DNA from 4 places in the Streptomyces sp. NBC_01520 genome. Region 1 is predicted to be linked to each of the others. Evidence: riboswitches for the same ligand, from Rfam matches in the RefSeq annotation. Region 1 holds a riboswitch; each other region holds the start of a gene.
What was found. Region 1 has a riboswitch for cyclic di-AMP ahead of OG524_RS32715 (peptidoglycan DD-metalloendopeptidase family protein). Riboswitches for the same ligand answer to the same signal wherever they lie in the genome.

Region 1 (3,372 bases):
ACCCTGGTGTGGCCCTCGGGCGACAGGTGCAGCCGGTCGTCGTCCCAGGCGCGGCGGTCCTGCACGGAGCGCAGCGACCACAGGTCCAGGACCGGGCAGTCGTAGCGGTCGGCGATGGACCGGACATGGGCGGTGTACGTGGCGATCTTGCCGCGCAGGTGCCGGAGTACGGGGACGTGACGGGTGTCGAAGCCGGTGGTGACCATGACGGTGCCGACCGCCTGCGTCAGTTCGGCGACCGCGCGCTCGAAGCGTTCCGCCACGTCGTCAGGGTCGGAGCCGGGCCGGATGATGTCGTTGCCGCCCGCGCAGAAGCTCACCAGATCCGGTGCCAGCTCCTTGGCGCGGGGGACCTGCTCCTCGACTACCTGGTCGAGGAGGCGTCCGCGTACGGCGAGATTGGCGTACCGGAAGTTCCCGTGCGGGCCGTCCGTGGGACCTGCCGCCGCTCCGGGGACCGGGAGCTGGTCCGCGAGGAGGACCGCGAACCGGTCCGCCCAGCCGAGGAGCCTCCCGTCGGGGCCGGGGTCCCCGACGCCTTCGGTGAAGCTGTCGCCGATCGCTGCGTACGACCCGATGATGCCTCGTTGTGTGTTTCTCGAATCGTCTGCCACAAGGGCATATCCTGCACCTTCGAATGTGACCTACGCGACCGTAATAAGGGGTTGACGGGTGGTGAGAAAGACCACCCGGTCAGGTTTTGGTAAAGCCGGAATAAGAAGAGGGGCGGTGCACCGCCGCGCACCGCACCGCCCCTCTTCTTCGCGTCATTCGGGGACGCTCACCTGAAGTCGCTCACCCGAAGGTGTCGGACGGAGCCGCTCAGATGGAGACGCCGTGCGAGCGCAGGTACGCGATCGGGTCGACGTCGGAGCCGTAGCTCGGGCCGGTGCGGACCTCGAAGTGGAGGTGCGGGCCGGTGGAGTTGCCGGTGGAGCCGGAGAGGCCGATCTGCTGGCCGCCGGTGACGGTCTGGCCGGCGGAGACACCGAGCGAGGACAGGTGGGCGTACTGGGAGTACATGCCGTCGCTGTGCTGGATGACGACCTCGTTGCCGTACGAACCGCTCCACCCGGCGGAGACCACGGTGCCGGGGCCGATGGACCGGACGCCGGTGCCGGAGGCGGCCTGGAAGTCGGAGCCCGTGTGGTAGCCGCTGGACCAGCTGGCGCCGGAGGCACGGTACTGGGTGGTGACGTTGGCGTCGGCGACCGGGGCGGCCCAGCCGGAGCTGTTGCCCTCGGAAGCGGCGGCGGAGTCGGAGGTGTCGGCGGTGTCGGTCGCCGTCGCGGCCTTCTCGACCGGGGCGGCGGCCTTGGGCGCCGACTCGGCCTTCGAGGAGGTCGCCTCGGACGGCGCGGCCTTGGGCGCGGACTGCGCGGCCGAACCGGACGCCTTGGCACCGAGGGTCAGCTTCATGCCCGGGAAGATCAGGCTCGGGTTGTCGCCGACGACGTCGCGGTTGTCCTTGTACAGCTTCTCCCAGCCGCCCTTGAGCTTCTGGTCGGCCGCTATCTTCGACAGGTAGTCGCCGGAGACCACGGAATAGGTCTTCGGGGCGCTCTTCTTCTTCGCCACGGAGGCGGCGGGCGCGCCGTGGGCGGCGCTCGCGGCGGACTTGGCGGCAGGCGCGGCCTGCTCCGCAGCATGGGCGCCGGTGGCGCCGATCAGCGGAAGGGCGAGAACGGCGCCGCCGGTCCCGGCGGCGAGGACGCCTCGGGTGATCGGGCCGGTCTTCGTACGACGGTGCTTACCCTTTGCGGGCATGGGGAATTCCTCTCCGGCGCCTACGAGGTGAGCTGTCGGGTGCGGACTGGAGATGCCCGGCCGCGCTGGACGCGGCTTGACCCCGAGCCGTTCCGGATCCCTCCGGTCGGCGGCTTACCTGGTTCCCCCGCTCCTGCCACACGTTGGTCGGTGCGGATTCCGGGCGGCGGCAGGATTAGGCGTTCCGTCCGGATTGACCGTGACCGTAAGCGAGCCAGGACGCCGGGAACAAGCCGTCGGTTGCGAACCGGAATCCGCTCTTCATTTCCCGCCGAGAATTACGGTCACACTCCGTGGATTACGGATCTTGCCTTTCCGCGCGGCGTCCGGAATACCCGTCCACGGTTCCGCCACACACCGTCACGGATATGATCCCGCTCACCTACCAAGCCCCATCTCCCATACAAGCGGGGCATGTTCTGCTAAATGCACCAATACGGACATTGCTCGATTTCATCCTCTTCCGCGCCGCCTCGAAAACAGGACGGCGACCGAGACGGTTGCCCGATGAACGCATGTCGTATCGTCGCGAGCGTGGCCTCGTCGGCGAGCCGCGCCGACGCCAGACACTCCAGGAGTCCTTGTGACGCAGCTGCCAGAGGTTCCGTCGACCGACACCGAGCTGACCGGTGTCCGTAATTTCCGCGATGTGGGCGGACTCCCGACCGCGGACGGCGGGAAGGTCCGGCACGGGCGCCTCTACCGCAGCGGACACCTGGCGCACGCCACCGAGGCGGACGCGGCCTTCCTCACCGGCCTCGGCCTGCACACGGTCTTCGACTTCCGCAACGCGGCGGACCACAAGCTCGACGGTCATGACGTGGAACTGCCCGGCGTCCGGAATGTCAGCATTCCACTCTCCGACCCGGCCGACGGCGCCGAGTTCTGGCGGCTCGTGCGTGACGGGAACATCCAGCAGCTGCGATCGATCCTCGCCGACGGCAGGGGGACGGACCGCATGATCGCCTCGTACCGGTCGATCATCAGGGACCGCACGGCCGAGCACAGCCGGGTGCTGCACGCACTGGCCGAGGACAGCGTGCCCGCGCTGATGCACTGCGCCGCGGGCAAGGACCGGGCCGGCCTGTCGATCGCGATCTCACTGCTGGCCGTCGGTGTCGAGAAGGAGGCCATCGAGGCCGACTACCTGAAGTCCAACGACGCGCACCGCCGCTACAAGGTGCGGCGCAGCGACACCTCTTCGGCGGGGATGTCGGACGAGGTGATGGAACTGCTCAATCCGCTGTTCGGCGCGCACTCCGACTACCTCGACGCCGCGTTCACGGCGATCGAGGAGACCTGGGGCAACACGGACCGCTACCTCACGGAGGGCCTGAAGCTGACCCCCGCGACCCGCGAGAAGCTGCGCGAGCGCCTGGTCGAGGGCGCATAGGACCGACCCGGGGGCGGCCGGCCCCATGCGGACCGACCCGGGGGCGGCCGGCCCCATGCGGACCGGCCCGGGGGCGGCCGGCCCTCGCCCGTCGCGCCGGATGGGTCAGCCTTTACCCGCCACGGTGAACAGGATGAAGAGGAAGGCCGCGACGACGTGTCCGGCCACCAGGTAGGCGAAGAGCCGGATGACCACGCCGCGGGGCATCTTCC
Region 2 (3,372 bases), 1.2 Mb from region 1:
GCGCGCTCCGCGTGCTGGGCGGCGATCGTCCTGGCCCGTTCCGCGTCGCCGCGTGCCACGGCGTCCACGAGGGCACCGTGCTCGGCCCAGGAGTCGGCAGGGCGGCCCGGCTGATCGACCACGTACATCCAGGCGATCTTGTGCCGGAGCTGGGTGAGCAGCGCGATCAGCGCCGGGCTGCCCGAAGCCTGGGCAAGTGTCTCGTGGAACCAGCCGCCGAGGGAGCGCAGATCCTCCCCCTCACCCCGGCGCACGCGCTCCTGCCCCAGCCTGACCAGGCCGCGGAGCACCTTGAGGTGTGCCTCCGTGCGGCGCTGCGCGGCGCGTGCGGCACCCAGCGGCTCCAGGAGCATCCGCATCTCCAGGAGGTCGGCGGCCTCCTGCTCCGTGGGCTCGGCGACGCAGGCCCCGGCATGCCGACGGGTGACGACGAACCCCTCGGACTCCAGGGTGCGCAGTGCCTCGCGTACCGGGACACGGGAAACCCCGTAGCGACGCGCGAGCACCTCTTCGGTGAGGCGGCTACCACGCTCGAAGCCACCGGAGACGATGTCGTCACGGATTGCCGTGCATACCGAATGCGCGGGAATGCGCATGTCCGAACCTCCGCCTTAATCCCCGCGAAACGCGGCCGATCGACGCCTGTTCTGTGACTCTATTGCAATCCGTCGGAATTTCCGACGGCAGAGCAAAATCCATGCATATCTTCTGACCGGAAATCACTTCCGCGGAGCTTCGGCGCGCCTCCCCCGGTGGTACGACGAAGGCCCCGGCGGGTGCCGGGGCCTTCGTCGTCGCTGCGGGGCGAGGCGGGGTCAGACCTGGACGCCGTGCGCGCGGAGGTAGGCGACGGGGTCCATGTCGGAGCCGTACTCGGGGGTGGTCCGCGCCTCGAAGTGCAGGTGCGGTCCGGTGGAGTTGCCGGTCGAGCCGGACAGGCCTATCTGCTGGCCGGACGTGACGCTCTGACCGACCGAGACGCCGATCGACGAGAGGTGGCCGTACTGGGTGTACGTGCCGTCCGTCATCCGGAGCACGATGTTGTTGCCGTACGCCCCGCCCCAGCCGGCCTCGACGACCGTGCCGGCGCCCACCGCGACGACGGAACTGCCGGACGCGGCCCGGAAGTCCACGCCGGAGTGGCTGCCGGAGGACCAGAGGGCGCCGCCGGACTTGTAGCCGGTGGTCACCTGGGAGCCGGCAACCGGGAGGTGGAAGGCGTTCAGCCGGGCTCGCTCGGCCGCGCGGGCGGCGCGCGCCTTGGCCTCACGGGCCTCGGCCGCACGGGCTTCGGCCTTGCGCTCGGCCTCGGCCTTCGCCCTGGCTGCCGCCTTCGCCTTCGCTTCGGCCTTGGCGGCGAGGTCGGCCTGGTGCTGCTGGGCCTTCGCCTGGGCGGCGATCTGGTCGGCGAGGGTGGAGTCGATCGCGACGGCCTGGGTCAGGCCGGTGCTGCCCGCGGTGGGGGCCTCGGAGTCCGCGGCGAGGGCCGGGGAGGACACACCGCCGATGACGCCGGTGGTGGCCAGAGCCGCGATGCCGGCGACCTGGGCGCTCCTGCGCGTCAGGCGGCTCGGGGCACGGTGCTTCCCGGTGGCACGGGTGAACGCCATGGAGGGGCTGGTCCTTTCCTTCCTTCTCGCCTACCGGGTTAGCTGACGGGTTCGGAGCAGGAAGGTCTCCTACGGACTCCTCCGCCCCGTGCGGGGGCGCAGGCATCCGATTCACCCCAGGGACTTCGTGGGTCCCCGGCTCCCCAGGCTCGCGCCTGACGGGGACTCGGCGATGACTGTCCGGCGCCGCGGACGCGGCATATGTCTGGCGGACAGCCGGGCCGACGCTAGGCCGGGCAGCTTTCCGACGCCAAACGGATCAGGCCTTTTGTCGCACATCCCACAACAGATCGGGCGATATTCCACGCGAACACGGACAAATAGGAGGACCCCGGCGAGAACGTCCTCACCGGGGTCCGGATCTGCTCCGATAGGTCAGCCGCTGACGACCGACACCTCGCCGATGCCGAGCGCCCTGACGGGGTCCGCGATCTGTGCGGCGTCCCCGACGAGGACGGTGACCAGCCGGTCGACGGGGAAGGCGTTGACCACCGCGGCGGTGGCCTCCACCGTGCCGGTCTCGGCCAGGCGGGCGTACAGCTGGGCCTGGTAGTCGTCCGGGAGGTGCTGCTCCATCTGGTCGGCCAGGGTGCCGGCGACGGAGGCGGCCGTCTCGAACTTCAGCGGAGCGACGCCCACGAGGTTCTGCACGGCGGTCTCGCGCTCGGCGTCCGTGAGCCCCTCGGCCGCCAGGGTGCGCAGGACCTTCCAGAGGTCGTCCAGCGCGGGTCCGGTGGACTCCGTGTCCACGGAACCGCTGATGGCGAGCATCGCGGCACCGGTCGCCCCGGAGGCCGATCCGGGTGCGGTCGAGCGCAGCACCTGCCCGAAGGCGCGGACCCCGTAGGTGTAGCCCTTCTCCTCGCGCAGCACCCGGTCCAGCCGGGAGGTGAGGGTGCCTCCCAGGCAGTACGTGCCGAGGACCTGGGCGGGCCACACACTGTCGTGCCGGTCGGCGCCGATCCGGCCGATCAGCAGCTGGGTCTGTACGGCTCCCGGACGGTCGACGATGACCACACGACCGGTGTCGTCCGCGGTGATGGGCGGTACCGGGCGGGACACGGCGGCGTTGCCCGACCAGTCACCGACGGTGTCGGCGAGCAGCTCGTCCAGGTCGACCCCGGTGAGGTCACCGACGATCACGGCCGTCGCGGTGGACGGGCGGACATGCGCGTCGTAGAAGGCACGTACGGCCGCGGCGTCGATGCGGCGCACCGTCTCCTCGGTCCCCTGGCGCGGTCGCGACATCCGCGCCGTCTCGGGGAAGAGCTCCTTGGAGAGCTGCTTGGCGGCGCGGCGGGCCGGGTTGGCCTGCTCGTGCGGGATCTCGTCGAGCCGGTTGCCCACCAGGCGCTCCACCTCGCTCTCGGTGAAGGCCGGGGCCCGCAGCGCCTCGGCGACCAGGCCGAGCGCCTTGGCCAGCCGGGAGACCGGGACCTCCAGGGAGACCCGGACACCCGGGTGGTCGGCGTGCGCGTCGAGCGTGGCACCGCAGCGCTCCAGCTCGGCGGCGAACTCCTCGGCGGAGCGCTTGTCCGTTCCCTCGGACAGCGCACGCGCCATGATCGTGGCCACGCCGTCCAGGCCCTCGGGCTCGGTGTCCAGGGGGGCGTCCAGGAAGATCTCCACGGCGACGACCTGCTGGCCGGGGCGGTGGCAGCGCAGGACGGTCAGGCCGTTGGGCAGAGCGCCGCGCTCGGGCGCGGGGAAGGCCCAGGGCCTGGCCTCGCCTGCGGTCGGCTGCGGGTGGTACTCCATCGCT
Region 3 (3,372 bases), 1.0 Mb from region 1:
ACGTCTTCGCCACGGGGCCTCCGCGGGAGGGCGCAGCTGGGCCGCGGGCGGCCCCTCGGCGACACCCTGGTGCCGCGATCCGGCCTCCTGAGGCCCTACCGCTCGTCGTCGCGGGGGAGGTGTGCCCGAGGCGCGGATCGCCGCCACCGCGCACCGTACGGGTCTGGAGCCCGGCCGTGTCACCGGAAGTCGGCCCGGGGCACCGCCACGTGCGCCCTCGCACCTCCCGCCGCCGCCGGACCGGTCCGGTGGGTGTGATGTTCGGGGCACGCCTGTCGCTGGGCCTGAGGGAGGAGCAGGTCCTCCCTCAGGACAGACGGGGAGTCGCAGGTGAGGGGACGGAGCGTGTGCAGCCGGATTCCGGTGCCCGGACGCGCGTTACGCGGCGTACGCGCGCGAGGGGGCGGCCGGTGATCCCCCGGCCCATCGAGGCACTGGAGCGGCTGCTGCCGACGACGTACGGCATCGACGAGCAGGTTGACTGGGCCGTGGCGGAAGCGCGGTGGGGCGCCTCCTTCCCCGCCGACTACAAGGCCTTCATGGGCGCCTACGGGGAGGGGTCCGTCGACGACGCGATCGCCGTGCACCGACCACTGCCCGCCGACACTCCCGACGGGTGCCGCCCGGCCGATGCCATGGCCGACGGGACCGGTGCCGTCCGCGAGGTGTGGCGGGCGGAGGCCGACGAGATCTGGGCCGATCCGGCCGGGCCGGACATGATGCTCGATCCCGGTGCGCTGCTCGCCTGGGGAACGACCACCGAGTCGGACATCCTGTGCTGGCTGACGACGGACGAGGACCCCGACTGCTGGCCCGTGGTGGTCTGCGGCAGGCACACCGTGCCGACCTTCGCGTTGTACCGCTTCGGGATGGCCGAGTTCCTCCGCAGGCTGCTGGCCGGCGGCTTCGACTCCGTGCCCCTCAGCGTGGACAGGGTGAGGAGGCGGAAGTCGCACGCTTTCGTGAGCCTGGTCGTCCAGCGGGCCCGCCGCAGGGCCGGCCTCGACCCCTGGACAGGCGAACTGCCGGGCGGCTGAGGCACCCGGCACCACGGCACCGGGCCGCGGTGCCGTACGGGGCCTGTGTGCCGCGTGCCGGGCTCAGTGCGGCCTCCAGGTGAGCTTGCCGCCGCCCACCCACCGGACCGCCGCCGGGTCGTCGAGGTCGTGGACCGTGATGCCGGCCGCCCGCGCCGCGAACAGCACGTCCGTCATCGAGGTCGCCCGGCCGGCCGTCTCCCCGTCGATCTGCAGGATGCGGAAGGGCGGATCACCGGCCTGGACGGGCAGGACGGTGATCCGCGGGTTCGTGGGGTCCTGCGGGTCCGTGGAGCTCTGAGCGTTCCGTGGGTTCCGGGGGCTCTCGGGGTCGGGGTGCGCGCTGTCGGCCATGCGCTGATCGATTCCACGCGGCTGCCACCGGTATGCCCGGAAGCGCGCCGGTGGGCCGTATGCCCGAGTTAGGGCGTTATTGGGGATTCGCCCCGTAATCCATAAAAGGCCATTTCGTGCGACCCGTGAGGTTCCAGCGGAGTGCAAATCACCCTTTTCGGACCTCGTGACCAGAGTCACTCCCGCGCGTCCCGGACGCATCGACATGTCGACCGGTTCCCTTGTGCGCCACGAAGGTTGGCTTCGCGGGTGTGGGGCGGATTACATGAATTCCTGTGAATCGATCTTGCGGATGAATTGTGATCACCAATTCGGGGCTTGTTCCTTTCGCTATTTCTCGCCTACGGTCACCCTCACTCCGGATGGAACGCCGAATCCTGCCGCCGTCCGGGAACCCGACCACATCTCGTACGGCAGGAGCGGGGGACCCAGGTAAGCGCCGATCCGGCATCCGGAGCGGCTCGGGGTGAAGTCGCATTCACGTGCGGCCGGGCATCTCCAGCCCGAACCCGACAGCTCACTTCGCAGGCGGCGGAGAGGAATTCACCATGCCCGGAATGGGTAAGCACCGTAGTTCCAGGACCAGTTCGCTGACCCGCGGCATCATCGCCGTGAGCACGGGCGGAGCTGCTCTCGCCCTCCCCGTGATCGGCGCGACCGGAGCCTTCGCCGCCCCGGCGCAGCCGGTCGCCGTCGAAAAGGCGGCCACGTCGACTGCCGTGTCCGGCAAGGCGATTGCCGCACAGAAGTCCGCGCCCGTCACCTATTCCGTGATCATTGGCGATTCCCTTTCCAAGATCGCGCGTCAGCATTCCGTCGACGGCGGCTGGAAGGCGCTGTACGACGACAACCGAAAGGCTGTCGGCACAAACCCCGACCTCATTCACGCCGGTCTGAAGCTGACGATCGGCGCGAAGGCCGAGAGCAAGCCGGCGGAGAAGGCCGGAACGGCGGACAAGGCCGAATCCGAGACGTCCGGTTCCGCCGGCCGTGCCGAGCAGGGCGCCGACCGTGCCGATCGCTCGGACCGCACCGACACCGCGCTCGCCGCGCAGGGTGCGCCCGCTGCGGAGCCCGCGGCCGCTCCCGCCGCCGCGCCGGCCACGTACACGAACGACCTCGACGGCTGGATCAAGGAGTCGCTGGCGGTCATGGCCGAGCACGGCATCCCCGGCAGCTACGACGGCATCCACCGCAACATCATGCGTGAGTCCTCGGGCAACCCGATGGCCATCAACAACTGGGACTCGAACGCCGCCGCGGGCATCCCGTCCAAGGGTCTGCTGCAGGTGATCGACCCGACCTTCCAGGCCTACCACGTGCCCGGTACGTCGACGGACAGCTACGACCCGGTCGCCAACATCACGGCCGCGTGCAACTACGCCGCCGACCGGTACGGCTCGATCGACAACGTGTTCGGCGCCTACTGAGACATCACCGTGTGACAGCGGAGCACGGCCGACGGGTGGTGCGGGTTCGGAAGAACCCGCACCACCCGTCGGCCGTTTCCGGCGTGGTGGCGGTCAGTCACCGACGTGGGGCACGAGCTTGCCGCGGGTGCGGTCCGACGAGCCGGCAGGGCCTCGGCCGCCTTCTCGCGCTACCGGGTCGGGGCGGCGTCGTAGTCGTGCCGGGACCGCTCCACCTCGCCCAGGTTGGCGGTGGCCCATTCCGAGAGGCGGGCGAACAGCGGCGCGAGACTGCGGCCGAGCTCACTGATCTCGTACTCGACCCGGGGCGGGATCTCCGCGTGATACGTGCGCACGACCAGGCCGTCGCGCTCCAGCTGCCGCAGCCGTTGGGTGAGCACCTTCGGGGTGATCCGGGCGATGCGCCGCTCCAGCTCGCCGAACCGCTGGCGGCCGTGGGCGTGCAGGGTCCACAGGATCGGTGTCGTCCACCGGCTGAACACGATGTCCACGACCGGGGAGATGGGGCAGGCCTGCTCGGGATCGTCCTGGGCGTGGCCTGCCGTCGCGGA
Region 4 (3,372 bases), 4.0 Mb from region 1:
CGCGGAGACGAGCTCCTCGTAGTACTCGGTCATCTCGGCGGCCGAGCGGGACTTGCCCTCGAACTCGTAGACGCCGTCCTTGTAGAACTCGGACGCGGCGACGTCGAGCGCGAGACCGATGTCACGGCCCGGGACGTAACCGGCCTCCTTGATGGCCTCGATGATGAGGTCCAGGGCGGCGCGGTTGGACTCGAGGTTCGGGGCGAAGCCGCCCTCGTCGCCGAGACCGGTGGACAGGCCCTTGGTCTTCAGGACCTTCTTCAGCGTGTGGTAGATCTCCGCACCCCAGCGCAGGGCCTCGGAGAAGGACTCGGCGCCGATCGGCGCGATCATGAACTCCTGGATGTCCACGTTGGAGTCGGCGTGCGAGCCGCCGTTCAGGATGTTCATCATCGGAACGGGCAGCAGGTGCGCGTTCGGGCCGCCGAGGTAGCGGAAGAGCGGGAGGTCCGAGGCCTCGGACGCGGCGTGGGCCACGGCCAGCGAGACACCGAGGATGGCGTTGGCGCCGAGCGAGCCCTTGTTCTCGGTCGCGTCGAGGTCGAACATCGCCTGGTCGATGAGGCGCTGCTCGGTGGCGTCGTAACCGACGAGCTCCGGGCCGATCTGCTCGATCACGGCGAGGACGGCCTTCTCGACGCCCTTGCCCTGGTAGCGGTTGGGGTCACCGTCGCGAAGCTCGATGGCCTCGAACGCACCGGTGGAGGCACCGGACGGAACAGCAGCACGTCCCGTGCTGCCGTCGTCGAGGCCAACCTCGACCTCGACCGTGGGGTTGCCCCGGGAGTCGAGGATTTCCCTGGCTACGACGACGTCGATGGACGGCACGAGGCATCTCCTTCTGGGATATGACACTGGTTGTGCAGGGTCACTGTGGCCTTGCGACACGAGCCTAACCGGCCCGGCCCGCCGCGTCGGCCGACCGCCCGTCCCCTGGGACGAAAAAGGACCCAAGGGCCCGCATTACGGGCAAAGGTCCAGAAATTTACTGGCCGGTAACTACAACAGTTGAACGGTCACCTTCACGGGCACCCCCGGAAACGCCCCGGCCCGGCGCGCACGGGGGTGAGCGCGCCGGGCCGGGGAGCACCGCCGGGAGGAGGGATCCGGCTGCTACTTCAGGTGGAGCTGCTGACCCGGGAAGATCAGGTCGGCGTCCTCGACGATGTCGTCGTTCAGCTTGAACAGCTTCTGCCAGCCGCCCTTGACGTCCTTCGCCTCGGCGATCGTGCCGAGGGTGTCGCCGGCCTTCACCTTGTACTCGCCGTCACCCTTCTTGACCTTGTCGCCGGTCGGGGTGGTGACGGTCTTCCCGGCCTTGGGGGCCGTGCGCGTCTCACTGCGGGTGGTGGGCTGCTCGGCCTTGCGCTCCGGCTGGGCCGCCGCCTTCGGCTCGGCCTCGGTCTGCGCGGAGCCGGTGTCGACGCCCGGGTCCACGCCGTCGTTCGTCAGGCCGCCGGCACCGGCGCAGGCCCAGGCACCCGGGCCCTGCAGGTCGAGGAGCTTCTCGGCGGTGGCTATCTGCTGGCCCTTGGTGGCCAGGTCGGCGCGGGAGGCGTACTGGGTGCCGCCGGCGGCCGCCCAGCTGGACTGCGAGAACTGCAGGCCGCCGTAGTAGCCGTTGCCGGTGTTGATGGACCAGTTGCCACCGGACTCGCACTGCGCGACGGCGTCCCACGTGGCGACGGAGGCGGCGGAGGCGCCGGTGGCACCCATCAGCGGAACGGCCACGGCCGCGCCGGTGACGCCGGCCAGGGTGGCGATACGGACGGCCTTGGACGGGCGACGGTGCTTGCCCTTGCTCGAAAGCAGCATGGTTCTCCTCACCGACGCCTACGAGGTGAGCTGTCGGGTTCGGGCCTGTGAGTTGCCCGGTCGCCCGTACTGGAAGGCGACTTCACCCCGAGCCGGCCCTCGCCCGTCTTCCGACGGCCGGGTCCGGCACTTACCTGGGTCCCCCGCTCCTGCCTACGGCGCTTTACGCGTCTGTCCCCTTCGGCCGACGGCAGGATTCGGCGTGACGGTCGAAGGTGCCCGCGGTGCGAGCGGTTCAGACCGTAAACACACGCAACGCCTACATTCAAAGATGGACATAACTGGCAATCAGCGTTTATCGCCTCGTAGAGTGAGGCCGTTTCCGCAGGTCGGAGGCAACGCGGGCCGAGCGGACGGGCCATGTGCGCCAGTTCAAGCAAAGAGACCCATGTCTCACTTACGCATAAGTGGACATAGGCCTCTGAACTACCCCTGATTTTGGGGTGTTTTCCCGTTTTTGATCAGTTGCCGACCGTGACCTCGGCGCCGGTCGGCGCGTCCGTCCCGGCATCCTCCGCGTCCGCTTGGAGGCCCAGGTCGAGACTCTGGCCGGGCAGGATCAGATCCGGGTCGGAGCCCAGCTCGGCCTTGTTGGCCGCGTAGAGCGCGGGCCATCCGCCGGGCAGCTCCTGCGCGTCGGCGATCGCCCAGAGGTTGTCGCCCTCACGGACGGTGTACGTCCCGTCCGCACCCGCCTCCGCGCCCTCCCGGGCCTCGGAGTCACCGCGCGAGGCATGCCGGCCGGACTCGCGCCCGTCCTCCAGGTCCGTCCCGGCGCCCGCCTCGGGGGCCGGCGTACCGCGGTGCTTCCCGCCCGTCTCACCACTGCCCTTCGAGCCGGTGGACGCCTCGGAGGACTCGGCGGACGGGGCGGCGGAAGGCGACGACGGCTCGGATGCGTCGGACTTGCCTTCTTCGTCAGCCTTGTCCGTCTTGTCGCTCTTGTTCTTGCTGTCCGTCCCGTCCGGCGTTCCGGCCGAGGACCTGTCCGACGGGGTGGCCGATTCCGTGGGTTCGGCGGACGGCTCACCGCCCGGGTCGACGCCCGGCAGCGTGCCGTCCAGCGCGAGTCCGGAGATCACCGCGCAGCTGGGCCACGCCTGCGGACCCTTGTCGTCCAGCACCTTCTCCGCGACCAATATCTGCTGCGAACGGCTCGCGAGGTCAGCGCGGGTCGCGTACGCCGTGCCGCCGTAGGCCGACCAGTCGTCCTGCGAGAACTGCAGGCCGCCGTAGTAGCCGTTACCGAGGTCGGCGCTCCACATGCCACCGCTCTCGCACTCGGCGACCCGGTCCCAGGTCGAGGCGTCGGCGGCGTGCGCGCCGGTCGCGCCGAGCAGCGGGATGGCGATGGCCGATCCCGTCACGCCTGCGGCGACGACGATGGCGGGTGCCTGACGAGGGCGGCGGTGTCTGCCGTTCGCGGAGCCCATGGGATTGCCTTCCGTGTGACTGACGTGTGACGGGTGAGTCGAACGGTGAACCTAGCCGTACTCGAACGTGTGTCACAAGTCGATGCAGCGGAGATCACGTGAAAGTCACAGAGTTGACAGAGTG

Region 2: another riboswitch for cyclic di-AMP. It lies ahead of OG524_RS27485 (M23 family metallopeptidase); the one in region 1 lies ahead of OG524_RS32715 (peptidoglycan DD-metalloendopeptidase family protein).
Region 3: another riboswitch for cyclic di-AMP. It lies ahead of OG524_RS28135 (transglycosylase SLT domain-containing protein); the one in region 1 lies ahead of OG524_RS32715 (peptidoglycan DD-metalloendopeptidase family protein).
Region 4: another riboswitch for cyclic di-AMP. It lies ahead of OG524_RS14745 (transglycosylase family protein); the one in region 1 lies ahead of OG524_RS32715 (peptidoglycan DD-metalloendopeptidase family protein).

What each region holds. Positions count from the first base shown of each region.
Region 1 covers NZ_CP109404.1:7,247,474-7,250,845, reverse strand. Annotated here, with positions in the region: gene OG524_RS32720 (SGNH/GDSL hydrolase family protein) at 1-614, opposite strand, end outside; gene OG524_RS32715 (peptidoglycan DD-metalloendopeptidase family protein) at 823-1,767, opposite strand; cyclic di-AMP (ydaO/yuaA leader) riboswitch at 1,772-1,943, opposite strand; gene OG524_RS32710 (tyrosine-protein phosphatase) at 2,351-3,160, shown strand; gene OG524_RS32705 (DUF6126 family protein) at 3,266-3,372, opposite strand, start outside.
Region 2 covers NZ_CP109404.1:6,038,034-6,041,405, reverse strand. Annotated here, with positions in the region: gene OG524_RS27490 (GntR family transcriptional regulator) at 1-596, opposite strand, end outside; gene OG524_RS27485 (M23 family metallopeptidase) at 816-1,610, opposite strand; cyclic di-AMP (ydaO/yuaA leader) riboswitch at 1,624-1,792, opposite strand; gene OG524_RS27480 (M16 family metallopeptidase) at 1,986-3,368, opposite strand.
Region 3 covers NZ_CP109404.1:6,224,380-6,227,751, forward strand. Annotated here, with positions in the region: gene OG524_RS28125 (SMI1/KNR4 family protein) at 411-1,037, shown strand; gene OG524_RS28130 (hypothetical protein) at 1,101-1,298, opposite strand; cyclic di-AMP (ydaO/yuaA leader) riboswitch at 1,750-1,935, shown strand; gene OG524_RS28135 (transglycosylase SLT domain-containing protein) at 1,940-2,821, shown strand; gene OG524_RS28140 (winged helix-turn-helix transcriptional regulator) at 2,992-3,372, opposite strand, start outside.
Region 4 covers NZ_CP109404.1:3,273,370-3,276,741, forward strand. Annotated here, with positions in the region: gene eno (phosphopyruvate hydratase) at 1-828, opposite strand, end outside; gene OG524_RS14745 (transglycosylase family protein) at 1,114-1,815, opposite strand; cyclic di-AMP (ydaO/yuaA leader) riboswitch at 1,816-1,986, opposite strand; gene OG524_RS14750 (transglycosylase family protein) at 2,277-3,248, opposite strand.